3 regions of the Shewanella sp. TB7-MNA-CIBAN-0143 genome follow, and region 3 is predicted to be linked to each of the others. Evidence: predicted binding sites of a transcription regulator. Region 3 holds the regulator's gene; each other region holds the start of a gene.

Region 1 (3,289 bases), on a different contig from region 3:
ATGGCTTTGGTAGGTCTGTGCCCAACGCAATAACTCAACTCGGTTACGAGACTCTGTTTTACGGAAAATAGATGAGATATGCGCTTTTACAGTATGTTCACTAATACACAAACGCTGGGCAATTTCTTTATTACGCGCACCGCTAGAAACAAGCTGAATAATGGTTCTTTCTCGACTTGTTAATCTTTGGAGGATGGCCACGGTATCTGCAGGGATTTCAACGTTGGTATCGAGTTGCTGGACTAAACGTCTAAAAATCTTACTGATCAGTGGACGGTCGTACCACAATTCATCAGAAACCATTTTACGCAGACCCGTCAGCATTAAGTCCATGCGTTGATCACTGTATAACAAACCCCGTACGCCTAAGAGTAATGCTGACTCTTGATCAAGTGATCCACGTTCAACTTGGTACAATGCTACAGGGACATGCTCCACTAAACGCGATACCAGTAACGGGATGCCCTTACTGTCTAAGGCCGCACCTTTTTGTGAAACAAGATAAAAGTTGTTGGATTTTTTTTCTAACTCAAGCTCAGCCGCATGTTTTACAATTCGAGTTTTCAACCCGATAGATTCTGCCAAAATAGCTAAATGGCAAGGTGCTGCGATTTGGTGCAAAAACACCAACTCATCAATATTTGAACTCATCACTCTTCTCCCTGAAAAGTACATTATTACTCAACATACCTTGAGCACATCCTGAGGCTATATACTATATGTAAATGAAATACGTTTACTAGCCTTCAAAACTAGGCTGAGCAGATAGTTTACTTTTTGTCGTTATATTAGAGCATGTTCTTTCTTCATTCGTTAATCGCGTTACGAGATAAATCGACTCACCAAAAAAGTGGCTATTAGGTTAAGTCGGTCATTATCAATCACGATTCTTATAATAAAAAACCTTCCTATACAGCAAGCATAGTAAAAATTTGTTAGTTGATATGACTATTATGTAAGTCTAAAGTATGAATAGTAAATTTGACTGACTTTGCGTAGACTTTATCACTAACCCAAGACTGATAAGCTCATACTTTCAATTCGATCAACATCATCAATCTCTCATCAATGCTAGCAGCCAAATTTACTCATTTTATGACAAAATAAGCTAACTAAATAAGTTAAGTGAGCCTTATGATAAAGACTGCTGGTTAAGCGCCATTTTGGTCGCTATTTGTTTATTATGAAGAGACGACAACAACAGTAAGCCACATACCCCACCAATTAATGCTAGAAACATGTCAGATTGAGTATCCCAAACATATCCTTGAGTGCCTAAAAATGCCTCGGCATTTTCACCGGTAGCAATGGCAACCCACCATTCAACTAATTCGTAAAAAGCTGAAAACGCCAACACAAAACATACTGCTAAAAACTGACACCAAGCACCTATTTGCATGACATGTTTACGAATAAATATTTCGCGAGCTAATATTACCGGAATAAAACCCTGAGCAAAATGGCCGACTTTATCGTAATTATTGCGCTCGCCGCCCATCACTTGCGCTAGCCAGTCAAATAACGGCACTTCAGCATAGGTATAACGTGCACCGACAAATAACACACAGCAATGCACTAAAATAAGTGCATAAGCTAACGTAGTCAGAGGAAAGCTTTTACGACTAAAAAATAAAATAGGTAATGCGATTAACGCAGGTATCGCTTCTAACCACCAAGTGAACATATCTTTAGGTGCGCTAACTGACCACAACAGTACTAATAGATAAATCCCTATCCATATAACCTTACTCTTCATCTTAATTCTCTCCATGAGATATTGTTCTCAAATTAGAATATAAACTTTAGCCATCTAGCCCTCTACAAGCGCTTAAAAAAGTGCTACTTTGATAATGCGCCGGAAGTCCGCATTTATATCATAACTATTAGTATAAGCATTAGTATAACCATTAGCTTAAGCACCATTTAATGATAAGAGGGTACCCATATCATGGCGAAACACTCGCTTGACAAGGATAAGATCAAAATCCTGCTGTTGGAGGGCGTCCACCAAACTGCGGTCGATGTACTAGAACGTGCAGGTTATACCAACATTGAATACCATAAAGCCTCGTTAGGCGAAGAGGCTTTGATTGCATCAATTAAAGATGCTCACTTTGTTGGATTACGCTCCCGCACCCAGCTTACTGCGGAAGTATTACACCGTGCAGAAAAGTTGGTTGCGATTGGTTGTTTTTGTATTGGCACCAACCAAGTCGATTTAGCCACGGCCGAGAAACTGGGTATTCCTGTTTTCAACGCCCCTTTCTCCAACACCCGCAGTGTTGCTGAATTGGTGATTGGTGAAATCATCATGCTGATGCGTGGCATTCCACAGCGCAATGCCATGTCACATCGTGGCGGTTGGTTGAAGAGTGCTAATGGCAGTGTTGAAGTCCGTGGTAAAACCTTAGGTGTGATTGGTTATGGCCATATTGGTACTCAACTGGGTATTTTGGCTGAAACCTTGGGCATGAGAGTGATTTTCTTTGATATTGAAGATAAGTTACCGTTAGGCAATGCCTCTCAAGTTCACTCTATGGACAAGTTATTGGCCCAAGCAGACGTTGTTAGCCTGCATGTACCAGAAACACCGCAAACTAAAGACATGTTCGCTAAAGCTGAATTTGCTCAAATGCGTCAAGGCAGTTTCTTTATCAATGCCTCTCGCGGAACTGTTGTTGATATCGAAGACTTAGCCGATGCCCTGAAGTCAGAACATCTTGCGGGTGCTGCGATTGACGTATTCCCGGTAGAACCTAAGTCGAATGATGATGAATTCATCTCTCCACTGCGTGGCTTAGACAATGTATTACTCACACCGCATATTGGTGGTAGTACTGCTGAAGCACAGGAAAATATCGGCGTAGAAGTGGCTGGCAAACTGGTGAAATACTCAGATAACGGTTCTACCCTGTCTGCGGTCAATTTCCCTGAAGTGTCTTTAGCGCAACATAGCGGTACCTCACGCTTATTGCACATTCATCAAAACCGTCCTGGTGTATTGATTAAAATTAACCAAGCGTTTTCTGAAAAAGGCATTAACATTGCTGCTCAGTACTTACAAACCACTGCTGAAATTGGTTACGTGGTAATGGAAGTCGATTCTGATCAAGCAGAAGAAGCATTGGTTGAATTAAAATCTATTGAAGGCACTATCCGTGCGCGGGTATTGTTTTAAACTGACTTTTATAAGCAATTAACTTGAGTTAATTGTCTTCCTAAAAAAGCTACCTTGTGCACAAGGTAGCTTTTTTATTGGCTTTAAAACCATAGCCCCCTGTTGAGCATT
Region 2 (3,289 bases), on a different contig from region 3:
ATAAACACACCAGCGACTTCTAAATCGGTCACTGAACCATCTTTAGTGCTTTTCTTCTTAAGCCCAGTCACACCCATCTCGTTACCAGTGACTTCTTCAAGTGTTTGGTCTAGGTGTAAAATGATATTACCGTTCGCAACTTTATCCATTAAACGATTGATCAGAATTTTTTCTGAACGGAAGCTGTCACGACGGTGAATTAAGTGAACTTCAGAAGCTATATTACTTAAGTAAAGTGCTTCTTCAACTGCAGTGTTACCACCACCAACCACCGCAACTTTTTGGTTACGATAGAAGAAACCATCACATGTTGCGCAGGCAGAAACACCACGGCCCATGAATGCTTCTTCAGACGGGAGGCCTAAATATTTAGCCGATGCGCCAGTAGCAATAATGAGTGCATCACACGTAAACTCGCCGTTGTCACCTTTTAAGCGGAAAGGTCGCTCAGTTAGGGTCACTTCGTTGATGTGATCAAAAATAATTTCAGTATCAAACTTCTCAGCGTGCTTTTGCATGCGTTCCATTAATGCTGGACCAGTTAAGTCTTCAGCATCGCCTGGCCAGTTTTCTACTTCAGTCGTAGTGGTTAATTGACCACCTTGCTGCATGCCTGTGATCATCACAGGATTTAAATTTGCACGCGCAGCATAAACAGCAGCGGTATAGCCAGCAGGGCCAGAACCTAAAATTAGTAGGTTAACGTGACGAGCTTCACTCATGATTTTGTTCTCCGATAACATGCCTTAAGCAATTTGCATGGGATTGTATGGAATTTACTACTGCGGGTAAAGTGAAGTTGAGTGCAGGAAATCGATTGAGCTAATCTATTGTGTAAATATTCCGTTTCAGGTGAGGTAATGATACACATTAACTCGCTTGAAACGGTTACTTGTCGTTCAACGAACGATTGATTTTTTGTTAGGTTTAGTAAACCAAGTGACAGGTTGGTAAATTATTTTTTTCTAAATAATTCTGGTGGTATTCCTCGGCAATGTGGAATGTTTGTATCGGTACAATTTCAGTCACAATATGACGCTGTCCCCATTTACCGCTTCGTGCTAATGCCAGCTTTGAGCTTTCAGCTTGGGCTTTTTGCTCTTTATCGTGAAAAAAAATCGTGCTGCGATATTGAGTACCAATGTCACCGCCCTGCATATTCAGCATGGTTGGGTTGTGATTTTTCCAAAAAGTGTCCAACAAGTCGTCGTAACTGACGATTTCTGGATCAAACTCAACTTGAACCACTTCTGCGTGACCAGTTGAACCCGTTTTCACTTCTTTATATGTGGTCGCACTGTCTTTGCCACCCATGTAGCCACACGTTGCGTTACTGACGCCGTTAATTTCACGGAAAAAATATTCAACACCCCAAAAACAGCCTGCACCAAATGTTGCTAACGCCATGACATACCCTTAAAACAAATTATAGAAGTCTAGATGGCTACAATTGTGTTGAATATTGTGTAGTTTTGCAAGCAAACTTTTATTAATAAATAAATCTAACATATGCCACCAATAAAATAGCGTTTGGCTATGATAGAATCCGCGACAATAGGCAGTAATAGTTAACATCGTTTTACGTCAAAGTTAACTACGCCATATAATAATGAGACAAGGAGTTGATAGTGTTATCTGACCTGATGATAAACCATGATTTTTTAGCCTATACCTTAGCCAATCCAAATCAATTACCTGAAGCATCTGATTTTATGTTGGCAGATCATACCCGTGTAGATGTATGGGATACGGGAGTGATTGTATTTACTCCGGCTAATGCAACCAAAGATATCGTGCTGTCTTGTGCTGTGCACGGTAATGAAACTGCGCCGATTGAAATCTGTAATCAACTCATTAAAGATTTGCTCAGCCAACGCATTATTGCCAAGCAGCGTGTGATGTTTTTAATTGGTAATCCGGCCGCGATTATCAATAAAACCCGTTTTATTGATGAAAACATGAATCGTCTATTTAGTGGCGCGCATTCTAAAGGCGAGGGCTTAAGCCATCCAGAGCGTCATCGTGCAAAAGCGTTAGAGCAATACGTGGCAGACTTTTTCAATGCCAATAATGACAATCAACGTATTCATTACGACTTACATACTGCTATTCGTGCTTCTAAGCATGAAAAGTTTGCCATATACCCATACCGTCCTGGCCGTGCTTTTAGCGGTGAACAAATTATGTTTTTGGCGGCATGTGGCGTTGATACTATGTTGTTTCACCACGAACCAACAACAACGTTTAGTTACTATTCGTCAGAGCAATTCCAAGCAGATGCTTTTACAGTGGAATTAGGTAAAGTGATGCCATTTGGCCAAAACGACATGAGTCGTTTTGCACAAACTCAAACTATGCTTGAAATGTTGATTACTGAAACTGAGTTAGCACCTGTTGAGTTCGACCCTAGCAAGGTCAACTTGTATAAAGTATCGCGCTCTATTAACAAGCACTTTGATGATTTTGAATTTAGCTTTGCTGGTGATGCAGAAAACTTCAGTGCCTTTAGTCAGGGCGAGGTGTTAGCGACAGAAGGCGGTAATTCAATCACTGTTGAATACCCACAAGAAGCCATTGTATTTCCCAATGCAAATGTGCCCATTGGGCAACGCACAGTGTTATGTTTAGTACCCGCGTTGAACGAAACTATTATCTAGTCGTAAAGCAATATATACATGTCAATCGCGAGTAAAATGCGTTTACAGTGAGAGTAAGTATTGATAGGTAGTTTACGTTAACGTAATGTCTACTCGCATAGTATAAATAGAGCCATGTTTATGTTGAACATGGCTCAACAATAACAAGAGCATAATATGAGCAACGCACCACTGACCAATGAAACAGTGCACCGTGTCAGCTTCTTAGACAAAGCGTCATTGCACATCCCCATTTTGCGTATTTTGCAAGCTGATGGCACCACTTATGAAAGTGCGGTTCTACCAGTAATCGACAAGGCTCTGGCCGAAAAAATCTTTGATACCTGTGTTTTTACACGCGTATTAGACGAGCGTATGTTGGGTGCCCAGCGTCAAGGACGGATTAGTTTTTACATGACCTGTACCGGTGAAGAAGCCTCAATTATTGGCAGCACAGCCGCGCTTGATAAAGACGACGTCATTTTGGCTCAATATCGTGAGCACGCCTCATTGCGTTATCGCGGCTTTACGACTGAACAATTTATGAATCAAATGTTCAGTAACGAGAAAGATCTAGGTAAAGGTCGCCAAATGCCGATTCATTACGGCAGCCGTGAACTCAACTACCAAACTATTTCATCACCTTTGGCAAC
Region 3 (3,289 bases):
TTTGCCAAATAACAAGGTCAATTTGGCAAATTTTTTGTGTCAGGATCCCTGAGGCTAAGCCTCACAGTTTTTTCGTTTGGTTTATTGGCTGATGTTTCGTTTAGAACGAAAAGATACTCAGCATTGATGATTTAGCCGCAAGTAGCTGGTTGGTCTGAATCGGCGGCGTGGTCATATAAAAACTGTTGAATATCTTTTATGTCTTTTTCTGATAAGGCTTCAAAAACGGCAGGTTTAGCTTTGTGCTTATCACGAGTAAAGAAACGATCCCATTGGCTCATGGTTTTGGTCATTGGGGTTAATTCAGGGCCTTCACTGTTAGCGCTGTGGCAGGCTTTACATTCTTTTTTGTACAGGTGCTTACCTTTTTTAGGATTACCACCATCTGCGGCCATCACTTGGGTGCCAAGTGATAATGCCATTGCAACTGCGATACCAACTTTAATGTAAGTGTTCATCATTTTGTCCTCTGTCGGGCTTATTAGGGTTGTGCATTAACAGCATTTAATTATTTCTTTGCTGTAAACAATGTTACCTAAAAGTGAGTAGTGTTAATTTGAAGTAGATCATATCCATGAGAAAAATCTAATTGAAAAAAAGTTAATTGAAAGAAATCTAATGGACTAGTGTGATGTGGATCTATTGCGTAAAGATGATGAGTTTGTTAGGGGAGATAAAAGAGGTTTTTTTGATTCTTATTATGGGTATTTTTAGTTGAGAAATAGACTTTTGATAAGCAGGTTTTTACTAAATAGAGGGATTATTAATCATCATTTGAGATCAAGCCCATTGATGGCTGGTTTTGTTTACAGGTGCAGAATAGCTGATTAGCTCATTAACGTGTTGGTCGACATAATCACTAATACAGTGGCACTAATACTACATAACACTAAGGTGACTATGCGGGTTTTATCTTTATCAACGCGGCCAATTAATCTACCTGAGACAAGATAACCAGCAACGACTGAAGGCAATAATAGCAGTGATAGCCATAAATGCTTCACTTCAACTAAGCCGACGATGGTTAGAATAGCTAAGGCAATTAATGAGCTAAACACGAAAAAGGCAGATAATGCCGCTCTAAACTGACCTGGGTCTTGGCCTGCAAGCAAAATGGCCATTGGTGGACCACCGATAGCAGCGATATTGCCAAATATGCCTGAAAATACCCCAGCGATAAATAAACTGAGGCGATTAATGGGGGCGGTAAAGCGAAAAATGCTAAGAATAACAGCAATAAACACAATGCCTGCAATCACTAAGCCTAGTATGGCTTGTGGGGCAAACAGCAATAATCCAGCGCCTAAAAACCCCCCAGGGATCCGCCCGAGTAAGGCATATTGCAAACCATTAAATTGTAGGTGACCGCGTTCTCTAAATAAGGTCATTGCAGAAATGGCAAAGCCCATAACAATAATAGGAACAGGAACTAATTGAGGATTAACAATATACAGCAGCGGGCTAGCAACAACGGCTAACCCAAAGCCAATTAAGCTTTGGGTTAGCGCGCCAAAAAACACGATAATCGATGCCAGTATCAAGGTCGTTGGATCGATAAATGACATCATAAGTTCTCTTTAAAAACATGACGACTTCTTATTAGGGTCGTTTCAAAGTCTGTGAGGTATTGACTAATCAGTGAATTATTCGAGCTCTTCCCACTCGATACCCATATCATCCATTAACTTTTTCGCTTCACTTGGAATGCTATCAGGCTGATCTTTTGATAGATCACCGTCATAAGGTAATGGTTGACCTGTGTACGCATGCAAAAATGCTTCGCATAGCAGTTCACTGTTAGTTGCATGGCGCAGATTATTTATCTGGCGACGCGTCCGCTCATCCGTCAGTACTTTTAATACTTTTAAAGGGATAGAAACCGTAATTTTTTTTACTTGTTCATTTTTTTTGCCGTGCTCGGCATATGGGCTGATATATTCGCCATTCCACTCAGTCATTAACTTACCCTTAACGATAAATACGCTGCAGATTTTAAACCGTTACAATCTCTAGTCAAATTATTGCTACTATTTAATCCCGATTGCAAATAGATTTCTTGATGTTTAGACGTCTAAACGTCTATTTAAGTTGACGGATGGGGATCTCTTAGGTAAATTTGGACGTCTAGACATCTCTTTGTGTGTTTGTGAAATTTTAGGAGTCACCATGACTAAGCATCAAAACGCCACATTGGCCGTTCGCCAAGGTATTGAAACAGACACACAACATGGTGCTATCGTGCCACCGATTTATTTATCGACCAATTATTCATTCGATGGCCACAATAATCCGCGCGAGTTTGATTACAGTCGTTCGGGTAATCCTACTCGATGTATTTTAGGTGACGCACTCGCCAAACTCGAGCAAGGTGCTACCGGCGTGGTGACATGTACCGGCATGGCGGCGATTACATTGGTGACTAGCTTACTTGGCCCAGAGGATTTATTGGTTGTGCCGCACGATTGTTATGGTGGCAGTTACCGCTTATTTACTAACTTGGCCAAAAAAGGCCAATTTAAGTTATTGGTTGTTGATCAAACTGATGCGCAAGCGCTGAGCAAAGCGATAGCTCAAAAACCGAAAATGGTGTGGTTAGAAACGCCATCGAATCCTTTATTGCGGGTGGTAGACATTAATGCCATTAGTATCGCTTGCCATGACGTTGGCGCGCTAGTGACAGTCGATAACACCTTTTTATCACCAATATTACAGCAGCCATTATTATTAGGTGCAGACATTGTTATTCACTCAACCACCAAATACATCAATGGTCATAGCGATGTGGTCGGTGGAGCGGTAGTGGCTAAAGATCCTCAAGTGGGTGAGTTGTTACATTGGTGGTCAAATACTCTTGGGCTTACGGGTTCAGCATTTGACAGTTATTTAACCCTCCGAGGCTTACGTACTTTAGCGGTACGAATTCGTGAGCATCAACGTAATGCACAAAAGATTGTTGAGTTACTCAGCGCCAGTGATGTGGTGGCCAAGGTGTATTATCCGGGTTTAAAAGACCATCTAGGTCACGAAATTGCGGCAAAACAACAACAAGGCTTTGGTGCTATGTTAAGTTTTGAGTTAATTGGCGGCGAAGCGGAAGTGGTGGCATTTTTAAAGGCGCTGTCGTTGTTTAGTATTGCCGAAAGTTTAGGCGGAGTGGAAAGTTTAGTCGCCGTTCCGGCCACCATGACCCATAGAGCAATGGACCCACAAGCAAGGCAAGAGGCTGGTATTAAAGAGACTTTATTGAGACTATCTGTCGGTATTGAAGATGCAGATGACCTCTTGGCCG

The links. Region 3 encodes MetJ, which represses methionine synthesis genes. Its sites were predicted from a motif close to TAGACGTCTAGACGTCTA; they were not measured.
Region 1: serA (phosphoglycerate dehydrogenase) is a predicted target of MetJ. The motif match lies at 1,804-1,821, and genes of this name have one in related genera.
Region 2: msrA (peptide-methionine (S)-S-oxide reductase MsrA) is a predicted target of MetJ. The motif match lies at 1,430-1,447, and genes of this name have one in related genera.

What each region holds. Positions count from the first base shown of each region.
Region 1 is NZ_JBEOPL010000007.1:104,796-108,084, forward strand. It holds gene AAEY97_RS07765 (helix-turn-helix transcriptional regulator) at 1-651, opposite strand, end outside; gene AAEY97_RS07770 (DUF2238 domain-containing protein) at 1,133-1,756, opposite strand; gene serA (phosphoglycerate dehydrogenase) at 1,949-3,178, shown strand.
Region 2 is NZ_JBEOPL010000025.1:65,716-69,004, forward strand. It holds gene trxB (thioredoxin-disulfide reductase) at 1-722, opposite strand, end outside; gene msrA (peptide-methionine (S)-S-oxide reductase MsrA) at 928-1,407, opposite strand; gene astE (succinylglutamate desuccinylase) at 1,629-2,657, shown strand; gene AAEY97_RS18130 (thiamine pyrophosphate-dependent dehydrogenase E1 component subunit alpha) at 2,814-3,289, shown strand, end outside.
Region 3 is NZ_JBEOPL010000006.1:119,416-122,704, forward strand. It holds gene AAEY97_RS06900 (c-type cytochrome) at 132-461, opposite strand; gene AAEY97_RS06905 (sulfite exporter TauE/SafE family protein) at 828-1,568, opposite strand; gene metJ (met regulon transcriptional regulator MetJ) at 1,644-1,958, opposite strand; gene metB (cystathionine gamma-synthase) at 2,167-3,289, shown strand, end outside.